DNA from 2 places in the Pseudomonas syringae genome. Region 1 is predicted to be linked to the other one. Evidence: riboswitches for the same ligand, from Rfam matches in the RefSeq annotation. Region 1 holds a riboswitch; the other holds the start of a gene.
What was found. A riboswitch is a leader RNA that binds a small molecule or an ion and turns the genes downstream of it on or off. The one in region 1 is predicted to bind cobalamin.

Region 1 (7,972 bases):
CAGAGGCCCACCGGAATGGCGCATGCGCTGCGCCAAACCACCTTTCTCAATCCCCGCTTTCCTCGCCCTGACGCAAACCTTTGATTTTGCTTGAGGTCTGTCGCATTGTGCGACCCGCCTCACGGGTATAAACTTCGTGGACTTTACACAGAGGCCCTTGACGGTTTGCATGAGCCGTTAGTCAGCATGAAACCGATTCAGCTGCCCCTGAGTGTGCGTCTGCGTGATGACGCCACTTTCGTCAATTACTATCCAGGCGCCAACGCCGCTGCACTCGGCTATGTCGAGCGGCTGTGCGAAGCCGATGCCGGATGGACGGAAAGCCTCATTTATCTGTGGGGCAAGGACGGAGTAGGGCGCACGCACCTGCTGCAGGCCGCGTGCCTGCGTTTCGAGCAGATGGGTGAACCGGCGGTGTACCTGCCGTTGGCCGAAGTCATAGATGAAGGCATTGAACTGTTCGACCATCTGGAACAGTACGAACTGGTCTGTCTGGACGACCTCCAGGCCGTGGTCGGCAAGCCGGACTGGGAAGAAGCCCTGTTTCACCTGTTCAACCGTCTGCGTGACAGCGGCCGTCGCCTGCTGATTGCAGCGTCCAAATCGCCCCGCGAACTGCCGGTCAAGCTTCCCGACCTCAAATCCCGCCTGACCATGGCGCTGGTGTTCCAGATGCGCGGGCTGTCCGACGAAGACAAGCTGCGTGCCCTGCAACTGCGTGCTTCACGGCGCGGCCTGCACCTGACCGACGATGTCGGTCATTTCATCCTGACGCGCGGTACGCGTAGCATGAGTGCCCTGTTCGAATTGCTGGAGCGCCTCGATCAGGCCTCACTCCAGGAAAAGCGCAAGCTGACCATTCCCTTCCTTAAAGAGACGCTTGGGTGGTAGATCAGGCGCTGGTCTTGCAGACCGCAGCCGCGTTACGCCATGCCAAGCGGATTCTGGTGATTACCGGGGCTGGCCTGTCGGCAGACTCTGGCTTGCCGACCTACCGCGGCGTAGGCGGGCTCTATAACGGCAAGACCGATGACGGGCTGCCGATAGAAGTGGCCTTGTCCGGGCCGATGCTGCGCCGTGACCCCGAGCTGTGCTGGAAATACATCGCCGAACTGGGCAAGGCTTGTCTGGGCGGTGAGCCTAACGTGGCCCACTACGCAATTGCCCAGTTGCAGCGCATCAAGCCCGAGTGCTGGGTGCTGACCCAGAATGTCGATGGCTATCATCGTGCTGCTGGCAGTCCGCCCGAGCGACTGATCGAAATCCACGGGCAACTTTCGCCGTTGTTCTGTCAGTCCTGCGGCGGGGAGGATTCGCAGCTCAGCGAGCACTTGCAGCGCCCTTTGCCCCCTTTATGCCCCGCATGTAGTGGCATTTTGCGACCGCCCGTCGTTCTTTTTCAGGAAATGCTCCCGGAAAGGGCACTGGAAACACTGTATGAACAACTAGCTACGGGCTTTGACGCGGTCCTGAGTATCGGCACCACCGCCAGCTTCCCCTACATTCATGAGCCGGTCATTCGCACCCGTGTTTCCGGGGGATTCACCGCAGAAATCAATCCGCAGCCAACCGATCACAGCACTCAAATGGATGTATTTCTGCAAGGCCGTGCGGCACATGTCATGGCGGAACTCATAAGTCACATCTAGTTCGATTGAATTTGCAAATCGCTTTCATTGCGGGCATAGTCTCGGCTTCTTAACAGTCAGCCACGGTTGTGCCCATGCAAGTTGTTCGCTTTGCACCCCTCGTGCCTCTCGCACTCGTCACTTTCCTGTTCGGTTGCTCGGCCAATATGCCGGTTGCACAGCACGAACAGGCGCAGCCGGTTCCTCGCTATCAGAACACTGTCACTGCCCAGTCCGCAGCGCGTCACGACGACGCCGCGACCCTGCAGGACGAGATGGCTACCGAAGACGAACTGGCTCAGTTCGCTGATAACAAATCCTACAAACTGCCGGTTCTGGCCGACAGCATCCTGGAACGTGGCAAGTCTCTGATCGGTACGCGTTATCAGTTTGGCGGCACTTCAACGTCGTCAGGCTTCGATTGCAGCGGTTTCATCGGTTACCTGTTTCGTGAAGAGGCTGGCATGAGCCTGCCGCGCTCCACTCGCGAAATGATCAACGTTGACGCTCCACTGGTTTCGCGCGGCAACCTCAAACCGGGCGATCTGCTGTTCTTCAGCACCCGTGGCCGTGGCCGCGTCAGCCATGCAGCGATCTACGCCGGTAATCAGCAGTTCATTCACTCCAGCAGCCGTCGCAGCGGCGGTGTGCGCATCGACAGCCTCGATGACGCGTACTGGAGCAAGACCTTCATCGAGGCCAAACGGCCTTTGGCGATGGCACCGGGCACAGTGGCTGTGAAATCAACGCCGGTTGCCACGCAGACAACTGCGATGACATCGACTACAGTCAAGACGGCGTCCAAGCGGCGCAACGTGAATAAATAGAATTCGCTGACAAGGCCTTCGGGTCTTGCTGCGTTTTTGAGCTTGTCGGCAGCGTAAGCCGCATCCAGATCAGGTTGTTGTGGTTATGTCGATTGCTTTGCGCCTGATGGTCATCTCTGTTGCTGCGTTACTGGGTGCTTGTGCCAGCGCGCCGCCACCCCCCAAAGCCCCCGGATCGTTCAGCGTCCGGTGGTGACTGCTCCCCCTCAGATTCTTTCCCCGGCCGCCGAAGACGTGCTTTTCCGTGCGTTGGGGCTGGTGGGCACACCTTATCGCTGGGGCGGCAACACGCCTGACTCCGGTTTTGACTGCAGTGGTCTTATAGGTTATGTCTATCGTGATGCGGCGGGCATTTCTTTGCCGCGTTCGACCCGTGAAATGATCGTGATGGGCGCGCCGAATATTCGTCGCGAGCAGCTGCAGTCGGGCGATCTGGTGTTCTTCGCCACATCGGGTGGCTCGCAGGTGTCGCATGCGGGGATCTACGTCGGTGAAGGCCGCTTTGTGCATGCACCGGCCACCGGTGGCACAGTCAAACTCGACAGCCTCGACAAGCCCTACTGGCAACGCGCCTACCTCAACGCCAAGCGCGTAATCCAGCCAGCGAACCTGGCGCAGAATCGGCCGTAAGCGCTTCGCTCGCCTGCGGTCTGCCGGGAACCCCCAGCAAAACCTATCGTGCGACGCTCCGCGTCGCCATGCCGTTCAGGACGCTCTGCGTCTTCTTGCGACGCAGAGCGTCGTGAACTGCATTCCCACGCTGGAGCACTAGGTCCTGATGAGCCCGGAAAATAGGGCTTTCAGGCTTCTGTCCATAGGGCGTAGCAGCGAACCGGGCGACGCTTCGCTTGTTCGCTAAGGCAGTGTTTCAGACGATGCATTTTCGGCAATCATACCGGCCCTTTCGCGAACAAGTTCGCTCCTACGGCCTTCGGCCAGAATCAAAAGCGAACTTGTGTATTTCTGCGTCACACCTCTGCACTCGGTATTACTGAGCAGCCTTGGCCGAGGTCACGCGCCAGATCTTGTTGCCGACGTCGTCCGCCACCAGCAACCCGCCGCGCTGATCGTTGACCACGCCCACCGGCCGGCCCATGGCTTTTTCGTCCTTGTTCAGGAAGCCGGTCAGCACGTCGACCGGGGCGCCATTGGGTTTGCCGCCGCTGAACGGGATGAACACCACTTTATAGCCGCTGTGTGGTTTGCGGTTCCAGGAGCCGTGCTGGCCAATGAACAGGCCTTCGTTGAATGGCGCAGCCAGCGTTTTGCCGTCTGCAAACACCAAGCCCAGCGAGGCGGTGTGGGGGCCGACTGCGTAATCCGGCGCAATCGCCTTGGCGACCAGGGCCGGATTCTGCGGCTTGACGCGCTCGTCAACGTGCTGGCCGTAATAGCTGTAAGGCCAGCCATAGAACGCGCCATCTTGCACTGATGTCACGTAATCAGGCACCAGATCGCTGCCGATCTCGTCGCGTTCGTTGACGGCGGTCCACAATTTGCCGGTTTTCGGCTCCCAATCCATCCCGTTGGGGTTACGCAGGCCAGAGGCGAAGATGCGGTGATTGCCGGTGGCGGCGTCCACTTCCCAGATCGCTGCGCGACCTTCTTCCTTGTCCATGCCGTTCTCGGCCACGTTGCTGTTCGAGCCCACCGTCACGTACAGCTTGCTGCCGTCTTTGCTGGCGATGACATTCTTGGTCCAGTGGTGGTTGAGCGTGCCGCCCGGCAGGTCGACCACTTTGGTCGCTTGCGCACTGATGGAGGTCTGGCCGGCTTCGTAAGGGAAGCTGATCAGGCGGTCGGTATCGGCGACATACAGCTTGTTGCCCACCAGGGTCATGCCGAACGGCGAATTGAGGTTTTGCAGGAAAACCGTGCGAGTCTCGGCAACGCCGTCTTTATCGACATCGCGCAGCAAGGTGATGCGGTTGGCGCTCGGTACGCCAGCGCCCGCGCGGCCCATGACTTTCTCCATGACCCAGCCGCGAATGCCCTTGGAATCATCCGGCTTGGCCGGCGAGTTGGTTTCCGCGACCAGCACGTCGCCGTTGGGCAGCACATACAGCCAGCGCGGATGATCAAGGTGTTCGGCGAAGGCAGCCACTTGAGTGCCCGGCGCGGCAACCGGTTTTGCATCTTTCTCCCAGCCGATGGCGGGGGCGATATTGACGGTCGGGATCAGCGTCTTGTTCGGCTCCGGCAGCTTGGGCGAGGGGCCTGTTCCGTCCGAGACTTGCAGCCTGGACGACTCGCCGCAGGCAGCAAGGCCGCCAGCAACCAGAAGCAGTACTGCGTAATGGGGTCTGTGTTTGAACATGTTGGATCTCCATAAACAAAGGCGTGGTCCTGTAACTGATAGAGACACCCTGAACCGCCGAGGTTCAATCCTGTTAAATGAAGGAGCCTGAGGCTGCGCTGTCGATTGACGCTCTGGGCCCAACCCTCTACCCTTCGCCGCTTGTTTCAGGTGCTCTGCAATCTTCGATTGGCAGAGTGAAACAGGGAAGCCGGTGTGGATCACCCGATCCGATCCCGGCGCTGCCCCCGCAACGGTAAATGAGTCAAGGCTGTGCATCGTGCCACTGTGTTTCGACACGGGAAGGCGCGCAGCCGGGGAGACCCGCTCATGAGCCCGGAGACCGGCCTGAATCACTCAATGGCATCACGGAGGGTGATGTTCTGTGCAGGGCGTTGCCGTGCTGTCCAGTGCTGTCCTTCCGTCTGCTTTCGCCTGCCCCGAGCGGAGAGCCGAAATGAACGAATCCCCCGAACGCGACGAACGCCATCTGGCGCGCATGCAGCGCAAAAAAGCCGTGATGGACGAACGTATTGCCAGTTCGCCCAATGAGTGCGGCCTGCTGCTGGTATTGACCGGCAACGGCAAAGGCAAGAGCAGCTCGGCCTTCGGCATGCTCGCCCGGGCCATGGGCCACGACATGCAGTGCGGTGTGGTGCAGTTCATCAAGGGCCGCAACAGCACCGGCGAAGAAATGTTCTTCCGGCGCTTTCCTGAGCAAGTGCGTTATCACGTGATGGGCGAGGGCTTCACCTGGGAAACCCAGGACCGCCAGCGCGACATCGCCGCCGCCGAGGCTGCATGGGCTGTGTCGCAGGAAATGCTTCGCGACCCGAGTATCGGCCTGGTGGTGCTCGACGAATTGAACATCGCCCTCAAACATGGCTACCTCGATCTTGAGCAGGTACTGACGGACTTGCAGGCCCGTCCGCCCATGCAGCACGTACTGGTGACCGGCCGTGGTGCCAAGCCTGAATTGATCGACCTGGCCGACACTGTTTCCGAGATCGGCGTGGTCAAGCATGCGTTCCAGTCCGGTATTCGTGCGCAAAAAGGTATCGAGCTGTGAGCCATTCCTCATGAGAGCACTGCAATGAGAGCCACTAAATGAGAGCCCCGCGCGACTGTCCGGCGGTATTGATCGCTGCGCCTGCCTCCGGGCAAGGCAAAACCACGGTGACCGCCGCACTGGCGCGTCTGCATCGCAATCAGGGCCGCAAGGTCCGGGTGTTCAAGTGCGGTCCGGATTTTCTTGATCCGATGATCCTTGAGCGGGCCAGTGGTGCGCCGGTCTATCAGCTGGACATGTGGATGGTCGGTGCCGATGAAAGCCGACGCCTGCTCTGGGAAGCGGCCGACGAAGCGGACCTGATCCTCATCGAAGGCGTCATGGGCTTGTTCGACGGCACGCCATCGAGTGCCGACCTGGCGCGTCACTTTGGCGTGCCGGTACTCGGCGTGATCGACGGGACTGCCATGGCACAGACGTTTGGCGCACTGGCACTGGGGTTGGCGCGCTATCAGCCGGATTTGCCGTTCGCCGGGGTACTGGCCAACCGCGTGGGCACCGTACGCCACGCGCAATTGCTGGAAAACAGCCTGACCGAGGGGCTGCGCTGGTACGGCGCGTTGTCGCGGGAAGTCGGTTTCGAATTGCCCAGCCGCCATTTGGGATTGGTGCAAGCCAGTGAGCTTAACGACCTGGACCTGCGTCTGGACATGGCCGCCGCTGCGCTGGCCAGCACCTGCGAAGTGTCGTTGCCACCTGCCGTGACATTCACCGCGCCCGATCCGGTTCATGTCGAACCGCTGCTCAGCGGCGTGCGTATCGCCGTGGCGCGTGACGAAGCCTTCGCCTTTCTCTACGGCGCGAGCCTGGACCTGCTGCGCAACATGGGCGCCGAACTGAGCTTTTTCTCGCCGATCCATGACAGCGAAATTCCCGAAGCCGACAGCCTGTACCTGCCGGGCGGCTACCCCGAACTGCATCACGTCGCGCTGGCGGCAAACCTGGCGATGCAGGCCTCGATCAGGGCTCACCATATTGCCGGCAAGCCGATCCTGGCCGAGTGCGGCGGCATGCTCTATCTGCTTGATGCGCTGACCGACGTGGAAGGCGTGCGCGCCGAACTGGTCGGTTTGCTGGCCGGTGAGGCGGTCATGCAGAAGCGTCTTGCGGCGCTGGCCTTGCAAGCGGTCGAACTGCCCGAGGGCACGCTGCACGGTCACACGTACCACCACTCGCTGACCAGCACCGAGCTGCAACCGATTGCCCGAGGCGTCAGCCCCAATGGCGGTCGTGGTGCCGAGGCGGTGTATCGCCTGGGACGCCTGACCGCCTCTTATGTGCACTTCTATTTCCCTTCCTGTCCGCAGGCGATAGCGGCGCTGTTCAAGCCATGAGCGAGCAAGCGTTCAGCCCTGAAGAGCGGGCTGCGGTGTACCGCGCCATTGCCGAACGTCGCGATATGCGCCACTTCATCGGCGGCTCTGTCGCGCCCGAGCTGCTGGCACGCGTGCTGGAGGCCGCGCATCAGGCGCCCAGCGTCGGGTTGATGCAGCCTTGGCGTTTCATTCGTATCAGCGATCCGGCGTTGCGCAGCCAGATGCAGGCGCAGGTGGAAGAAGAGCGTATTCGTACCGCCGAGGCGCTGGGTGAGCGAACCGACGAGTTCATGAAGCTCAAGGTCGAAGGCATCAATGATTGCGCCGAAGTGCTGGTTGCCGCGCTGATGGAAGGGCGTGAGCAGCACATCTTCGGCCGGCGCACCTTGCCGGAAATGGACATGGCTTCGCTGTCCTGTGCAATCCAGAATCTGTGGCTGGCCTCGCGTGCCGAAGGGCTGGGCATGGGCTGGGTATCGCTGTTCGATCCCGAGGCGCTGGCCGGTTTGCTGGGCATGCCAGACGGCGCCAAGCCGCTGGCGATCATCTGTCTGGGGCCGGTGAAGGAATTTTATCCCGCGCCCATGCTGGTCATGGAAGGCTGGGCGCAAGCGCGCCCGCTGCATGAACTGCTGTATGAGAATCAATGGGGAGTGAGTCAATGAGTGTGGCGCTGTTGAGCGTCGCCGGCGTGGCGCTGGATGCGTTGCTCGGTGAGCCGAAACGCTGGCATCCGCTGGTCGGGTTCGGCGGCTTTGCCAGTCGGGTCGAGCGGCGCTTCAACAGCGGCGGCCGTGGCTGGCGCAGTCATGGCGTGACGGCCTGGGTAATAACGG
Region 2 (7,972 bases), 1.6 Mb from region 1:
TTAATGCCGTAAAACCGCAATCTGGAGTGGGTCGATGTCATCAATTGAATTGCTCGCTGTTGAGGTTTGCCCATTGTTCGACGTTCAGTGAACCGATTACTTTCGGCAGGTGGCTGCCATCCATTTGCACGAAGAAGGCTTCGGCATAATCACTTGAGCGCTCGCCGCCAGGTACACCCACTTTGCGCTCGAACTGGTCGATGCAACCGCTGTGGGTGATCAGTACCAGATTTTCACCGCTGACTTTATGAGCCTGTACGGCTTTCATGAAGCCGCTGTCACATTCGGTGATCCATTCCTGGGCCGGCACTGCATGCCCGGCCAGCAATTCTGCGGTCTGTTGCGTACGAACCTTGGGGCTGGCGACCAACCGGGCGCGGGCCAGGCCCATTTTCTGTAACCCTGCGCCAACCGCCAGCGCGGCGTCCCGACCCTTGAGGGTGATGCCCTCGGCGCTGGCCATGCACGGGTTCGTCGAGCGGTCGCAGCGTTCGGCATGCCGAATCATCACCACCACATCCCCCCGCAGCCATTGCTCGCGCAGGCCCGATACCTTCAGGTTGTTGCCCGCACCGAGATCCACCACGTGCACGCTTGAAAACGCAGTGAAAAACCACGCGCAAATCGCCACCAGTGTTACAACGATGGAGATCGATACGATGTTCTGATGAATGTTGAAACGTCGATGGATGCCCGCAACGGGAAGCAGATTCTTGTTGTTGATTACCGTGTCAGCCAAGTGACCACTCCTACACTGAGCATACGTGTGGCGTTGACCCGGGAGAGCCCCGAAGCCGTAACCGCCCCCATGGGGCCAACATAGGTTCAGCATGGTGCTGACTCAGTGAAGAAGATGTGAAAAAGGTGTTGCAGCCGGGCACTGCTGATTTCAATAAAACTATAAAAAACAAATAGTTAAATTTTTTATGAGTTGAACATGAAGATAATTTAAGCGTATTCGGGTTCATGCCGCGAGGCGGAGCGGTGGCAACAAGCACGCTAAAGGCAGAAAGTGCTTGCAGACGACGATTGCGCGCAAGCAAAGCATTAGCCACTAAAACGCTTATCGTTTACCATGCCGGCCGTCGGTTTCCGAGAGGAACTAACAGGGAATTCGCCCGCCTTGTCTGAGCAAGGTCAAAACGAAACTGCCCCCGCAACTGTAGGCATCGAGCCTGCTCCATGACTGCCACTGGATTCAGATCCGGGAAGGCCGGAGCGTGGCGATGACGTGCCAGTCAGGAGACCTGCCGACCCGATTCAACCAACTAACCGGCGGGGTGTCCGGGAAGGACATCCGCACGCGTCGGCATTCTTTGCCGTGCCCGGTCAGCTGCCGGGGATGTGTTTCCTGATATGCATTGCGCCTTGGCACCTGCTCCAACGGAGACCGCATTTCATGTCGCTGCCCCGCCTCGCCGCACTCGTCGCCAGCCTGACCTTGTCCGGCCTGACCTTCGCCGCGCCCACACAGTACCCGCTGACCCTCGAAAACTGCGGTTCGAGCCTCACCTTCGCCCATGCACCGAGCAAGGCCGTGACCATTGGCCAGGCCGGCACTGAAATGCTTTACGAGCTGGGCCTGGGCGACAAACTGGTCGGCACTTCGCTGTGGTTCAACAACGTACTGCCGCGCTTCAAGGCGCAGAACGACAAGGTGCAGCGTCTGGCCGACAACGAACCCAGCTTCGAAGCGGTGATTGGCAAGCGTCCTGAGCTGGTGGTTGTTCAGTTGGAGTGGATGGTTGGTAAACAGGGCGCGGTCGGCACCCGCGAGCAGTTTCATGATCTGAAAATCCCGACGTACATCCTGCCGTCCGATTGCGAGGGCAAAGACAACCTGGTGGGCGCCGATGGCACACGCCTGGAGCCCTTCCGCATCGAGACCATCTACAAGAGCATCGAGCAGCTGGCGCAGGTGTTCGATGTGCAGGATCGCGGCGAAAAACTGGTTGCTGATCTTAAGTCGCGTCTGAGCGCAGCGATTGCCAACGTCAGGCAGAACCAGGCCAACGACGTGTCGGCGCTGTTCTGGTTTTCCAGCTCCGAGCTTGCCAGCGACCCGTTCGTGGCAGGCCGCAAAGGCATTCCGGACTTCATGCTCAACAGCCTGGGCATGCGCAATATCGTGCAGTCCGACGAAGAGTGGCCAACCGTAGGCTGGGAAACCATCGCCAAGGCCAACCCGAGCATTCTGGTGATTGCGCGCATGGACCGCCGCCGCTTCCCGGCCGACGACTACCTGAAGAAAATCGAATTTCTCAAAAGCGACCCGGTGACGCGCAACATGGACGCGGTCAAGCATGACCGGATCGTGATCATCGACGCCGAGGGTATGCAAGCCGGTCTGCGCCTGTTCATCGGGTTCGAAGAACTGGCTGACGCCGCCAACCGCTTCAACGCTGCGCAATGAAACGACCGATAGCGCTGGGCCATGTGCTTTGGGTATCCGCCGTGCTGGTGCTGGCGATCATGGTCGGCGCGGCGATTGGTGAGACCTCGATCAGCCTCAAGGTGGTTTTTCAGGTGCTGGCCAACAAGCTGTGGGCGGCAGGTTATGTGCTCGATCCTATCGACGAAGGCATTGTCTGGAATTACCGGCTGACCCGAGCAATCGTCGCAGCCGCCTGTGGTGCCGGACTGGCGATCTGCGGGGTGGTGCTGCAATCGTTATTGCGCAACCCGCTGGCCGATCCGTATCTGCTGGGAATCTCCGCAGGGGCTTCGACCGGTGCCGTGCTGGTTGCCATCCTGGGCTTTGGCGCGGGAGCGATTTCCATGTCGGCCGGCGCTTTCGCCGGGGCCGTGGCGGCGTTTTCACTGGTTGCCCTGCTTGCACATTCATCGCGGGGCACGACAGCGTCCGTGCAGATCATTCTGGCCGGAATCGCCGGTTCACAATTGTTCAACGCGCTGACGTCGTTTCTGATTACCAAATCCGCCAGTTCAGAACAGGCGCGCGGCATCATGTTCTGGCTATTGGGCAACCTCAGCGGTGTACGTTGGCACTCGGTGTGGCTCGCCGTGCCGACAGTGCTGGTCGGCCTGCTGGTGTGCCTATGGTACAGACGCGCGCTGGATGCTTTCACCTTCGGCAGCGATTCGGCCGCGTCTCTCGGGATTGCGGTGCGCCGCGTGCAGATCATCCTGATCGCCACCGCTGCGCTGGTCACCGCAGTGATGGTCTCGATTGTCGGTTCCATCGGTTTCGTCGGGCTGGTGATTCCACACGCGGTACGTATGCTGGTCGGCGTGCGTCATGCACGGCTGGTGCCGCTTAGCGCGCTGAGCGGCGCGGTGTATCTGATCGCTGCCGATATTCTTTCGCGCACCATGATCAAAGGTCAGGCGCTGCCGATCGGGGTGATTACCGCGCTGATCGGCGCCCCGGTTTTCGCATTGATTCTTATCCGGGGCAACAGCACGCGATGAACGCATTTCCTCATCGGCTCGAGGCGCCAGTGCTTGGCTGTTCAGGGCTGGGCTACTCGGTGCGTGGCACGGCACTGTTGAGTGACGTCGACCTGAGCATCGCAGCGGGCGAAACGCTGGCCGTGGTCGGCCCCAACGGTTCGGGCAAATCCACCTTGCTCAAACTGCTGGCCGGTATCCAGAAACCAGGCAGTGGCATGGTCACGCTGGGCGAACAGCCGCTGGCAGACATGAGTCGCAGAGAGGTTGCACGCCTGTTGGCAGTGGTCGAACAGCAGGCTGAAACCAGCGACGCGGTGACCGTACTCGACGCCGTCGAACTGGGCCGCACGCCCTGGCTGTCGGCGCTGGAGCCGTGGAGCGCCGAGGATGACGCCATCGTCCGTCAGGCGTTGCAGGACGTCGACATGCTGCACCTGCAGAAACGTGCCTGGCACACCCTGTCCGGCGGCGAACGGCAACGGGTCCACATCGCCAGAGCGCTGGCGCAACGGCCGAAAATCCTGCTGCTGGACGAGCCGACCAACCATCTGGATATCCAGCATCAATTGACCATCCTCGGGCTGGTCAGGACCTTGCCGGTGACCACAGTGATTGCCCTGCATGACCTCAACCAAGCACTGGATTGCGACCGCGTGGCGGTCATGGAAAAAGGCCGGCTGGTCGCCCTGGGTGCGCCGGTCGAGGTGCTGACACCGGAGCGTCTGCTGAGCACCTTCGGCGTCGTCGCGCACTGGCTGACTGATCCTTGCGACGGCGCGAAAATCCTGCGCTTGCGTTCCCGCTGACCGCACGCCGACGGTCAGCCGATGACCTGCCGATGACGTCAACAGGTGCGCAGCGCGGCGCGGCGCACTACAATGCGCGCTTTGCCCGCCGCCGGATCCTGTCGCCATGTCGTTACCCAAGCACCACCTGGAATTGCTCAGCCCTGCCCGGGACGTGACCATCGCCCGTGAAGCCATCCTGCATGGCGCCGACGCGGTGTATATCGGCGGGCCGAGCTTTGGTGCGCGACACAACGCTTGCAACGAGGTCAGCGACATTGCCGAGCTGGTGAAATTCGCCCATCGCTATCACGCGCGGATCTTCACCACGATCAACACCATTCTGCATGACGACGAGCTGGAGCCGGCACGCAAGCTGATTCACCAGCTCTACGACGCGGGCGTCGATGCACTGATCGTGCAGGACCTCGGGGTCATGGAGCTGGACATTCCGCCCATCGAACTGCACGCCAGCACACAGACCGACATTCGCACCCTGGGCCGGGCAAAGTTTCTCGATCAGGCCGGTTTCTCGCAACTGGTACTGGCGCGCGAGCTGAACCTGCAGGAAATTCGTGAAATCGCCAGTGAAACCGATGCGACCATCGAGTTCTTCATCCATGGCGCGCTGTGCGTGGCGTTCTCCGGGCAGTGCAACATTTCCCACGCGCAAAATGGCCGCAGCGCCAACCGTGGCGACTGCTCGCAGGCCTGCCGTCTGCCGTACACACTCAAGGATGATCAGGGTCGTGTGGTGGCGTTCGAAAAGCACTTGCTGTCGATGAAGGACAATAACCAGAGCGCCAACCTGCGTGATCTGGTCGACGCCGGGGTGCGCTCGTTCAAGATCGAAGGCCGCTACAAGGACGCAGGCTACGTCAAAAACATTACTGCTTATTATCGGCAGCGTCTGGACGAGATTCTTGAAGACCGGCCGGACCTTGCACGCGCGTCCAGCGGCCGTACCGCGCACTTCTTCGTGCCTGATCCGGAGAAAACCTTTCATCGCGGCAGCACCGATTACTTACTTCGTCAGTGATCGCAAGATCGATATCGGCGCGTTCGATACGCCGACGTTTACCGGTCTGGCGGTGGGTACCGTCGAAAAACTCGGCAAGCGCGATCTGATCGCGGTCACCCATGAGCCGCTGTCCAACGGTGACGGCCTCAATGTGCAGATCAAACGTGAAGTGGTGGGCTTTCGGGCCAACATCGCCGAACTGAAAGGCGAGTTTGAGGAAGAAGGTCAGAAGCGCTGGCGCTATCGCGTAGAACCCAACGAAATGCCGGCTGCCCTCTCCGGCCTGCGCCCGAATCATCCACTGAACCGCAACCTGGACCATAACTGGCAGCAGGCGTTGCTCAAGACATCAGCCGAACGCCGCATCGGTATTCAGTGGCAGGTGACGCTGCGTGAGGATCACCTGAGCCTGAACGCGATCAGCGAAGAAGGCGTGCGCGTGACTGTCGGCCTGGACGGTCCGTTCGGCGCGGCCAACAAGCCCGAGCAGGCGCTGGACCAGATGCGTGACTTGCTCACTCAGCTGGGCACCACGATTTACCATGCTCAAGACGTAAAGCTGGATGCGCCACAGGCGTTTTTCGTGCCCAATTCGCAGCTTAAAGCCCTGCGCCGCGATGCCATTGAAGCGCTGACTGAAGCCCGCGTCCAGGCTCACCCGCGTGGTGGACGCAAGGCCGAAACCAGCCCGCCGCCGGTTTATCCTGAATCACATCTGTCTTTTCTGGCCAACGTCTATAACCAGAAGGCCCGCGACTTCTACCATCGCCACGGCGTGCAGTTGATCGACGCGGCCTACGAAGCGCACGAAGAAACCGGCGAAGTACCGGTGATGATCACCAAGCACTGCCTGCGTTTCTCGTTCAACCTGTGCCCGAAACAGGCCAAAGGCGTAACCGGCGTGCGCACCAAGGTCGCGCCCATGCAACTGGTGCAGGGTGACGAAGTGCTGACCCTGAAATTCGATTGCAAGCCGTGTGAAATGCACGTCATCGGCAAGATGAAAGGCCACATCCTCGACCTGCCGTTGCCCGGCAGCGCTGCGGCCAAGTCAGTGGTCGGTCACATCACCCCGGAAGACCTGCTCAAGACGGCACGTCAGCGCTCTCCGCGCTGACCGGTACAAGGGAGTTGGCGTCTGCCAGCCCCCTTCCGTCTTCTGACAAAGCCCTCTTAAAGAACACGCTCCATATGGGTCGTGTTCCACACCGGATCGCTTTCCACATCGGTCACGGCAAAACCCTGTTTCTCCCAGAAACGGATCGCGCCGGGCAGAAACGGATGGGTGTGCAAGTACAAAACCTCGATGCCCCCCGCCTCGGCATGAGCCCAGAGCGCCTGGCATAAGCGGCTGGCCAAGCCGTCACCGCGAAACTCGGGCATCACGTACAGGCGCACGATTTCTACGGTTCGGCGGCCTGTGTAGTCGAACTGCGCAAAGCGATGGTCGTAAGGCAGATAGCCCACGGCAGCGATGATGCGCTCGTCGCAACGAGCGATGAGGAATTTTCCATTCTCGCCTTTCAGGTAAACCTGTTCGAAACCGGCCAGATCCGGTGGAACGGTAACGGCGTCCAATAAAGGAAATATCTCGGCGCGGGCACGCATGACGAAATCGACGGTGTGCGGGATATCGGCGGGGTGTACCTCAGTGATAGCGATGTTCATGAGCACTGACTTAAATAGGGGAATTGCAGGGTGATACAAATGTTACGCCAGACTTGAGGCTGATGGCGTACAACTCATCACTCACCGTGCTCTGCATCCGATCCTGAACAGACGGCGCGGCGCAGATTTGTGACGCAGAGCGTCACGAAATGCATTACCACGCGGGGCGTGGGAACGAGAATTATCGGGGTATCAGCTCCTTTTTCAGAGCTCTTCAGACTTGTACATAACGATGAGCACTTGAGCGTGAGGAACGAGAGGTGTCCGGGAAACTGTCGTGCCCACGCTCAGCATGGGCATGCCTTTCGTGACGCTCTGCGTCCGGGGTTGACCGGGCGAGGCTGCGCACAGCTTTACAGCGCAACCTGCGCTATCCGCACCAATGCAAGGCAGGAAAAGCGCTAAGCCAGGCGCCGCGCTGAACAGCGAACCACCCTGCAAGCAGCGCTAATGCGCCTGTTCACACTGCAACCGCAAACTGGCACACCCTCTGCATAACCCTGATAGCCCCACCCTGAATGTGGTCGGGCCTGCCCCGGTTGATCGACGTTGATCGCCAGTCTCGCTGAGACCAGAGGGCTACTCAGGTGCGTCCGGCAACGTGGCTCGATGGCACCCTCGAATTTCCAACAAGAGAACAGGCAAAGGCGCCTGGGACCGAAAGGTTCCGGGCGCTTTTTTTTTGCGTTGAAAAACCTGATTGGCCTCGGCCGGGACTCACTATGAACACCACAGTCTTCCCCTCCAACGATGTAAAAACCCTGATCGTCGTCGGCAATGGCATGGTCGGGCATCATTGCGTCGAGCAGTTGATCGCGGGCGGCGCGCTTGAGCGTTATCGCATTCATGTGTTCGGCGAAGAAGCGCAGCGTGCCTATGACCGCGTGCACCTGTCCGAGTACTTCACGGGCCGCGACGCCGAATCGCTGGCCATGAGCGAAATGTCTGTCTATGAAAAGGCCGGCCTGACCCTGCACCTCGGCGTGCCGGTGCTGGAGATTGATCGTGACCGGCACGAGATCATCACGGCCGAAGGCTGCTTTAGCTACGACAAACTGATTCTGGCCACCGGCTCCTACCCTTT

Region 2: another riboswitch for cobalamin. It lies ahead of I9H07_RS13435 (ABC transporter substrate-binding protein); the one in region 1 lies ahead of cobO (cob(I)yrinic acid a,c-diamide adenosyltransferase).

The regions. Positions count from the first base shown of each region.
Region 1 covers NZ_CP066265.1:1,412,533-1,420,504, forward strand. Annotated here, with positions in the region: gene hda (DnaA regulatory inactivator Hda) at 187-891, shown strand; gene I9H07_RS06400 (NAD-dependent deacylase) at 885-1,649, shown strand; gene I9H07_RS06405 (C40 family peptidase) at 1,724-2,455, shown strand; partial or broken gene I9H07_RS06410 (C40 family peptidase) at 2,541-3,085, shown strand; gene I9H07_RS06415 (PQQ-dependent sugar dehydrogenase) at 3,444-4,772, opposite strand; cobalamin riboswitch at 4,904-5,117, shown strand; gene cobO (cob(I)yrinic acid a,c-diamide adenosyltransferase) at 5,209-5,820, shown strand; gene I9H07_RS06425 (cobyrinate a,c-diamide synthase) at 5,859-7,154, shown strand; gene bluB (5,6-dimethylbenzimidazole synthase) at 7,151-7,801, shown strand; gene cbiB (adenosylcobinamide-phosphate synthase CbiB) at 7,798-7,972, shown strand, end outside.
Region 2 covers NZ_CP066265.1:3,027,377-3,035,348, forward strand. Annotated here, with positions in the region: gene I9H07_RS13425 (phosphatase PAP2 family protein) at 1-41, opposite strand, end outside; gene I9H07_RS13430 (histidine phosphatase family protein) at 41-739, opposite strand; cobalamin riboswitch at 1,070-1,269, shown strand; gene I9H07_RS13435 (ABC transporter substrate-binding protein) at 1,400-2,413, shown strand; gene I9H07_RS13440 (FecCD family ABC transporter permease) at 2,410-3,432, shown strand; gene I9H07_RS13445 (ABC transporter ATP-binding protein) at 3,429-4,220, shown strand; partial or broken gene I9H07_RS13450 (peptidase U32 family protein) at 4,327-6,337, shown strand; gene I9H07_RS13455 (GNAT family N-acetyltransferase) at 6,394-6,888, opposite strand; gene nirB (nitrite reductase large subunit NirB) at 7,611-7,972, shown strand, end outside.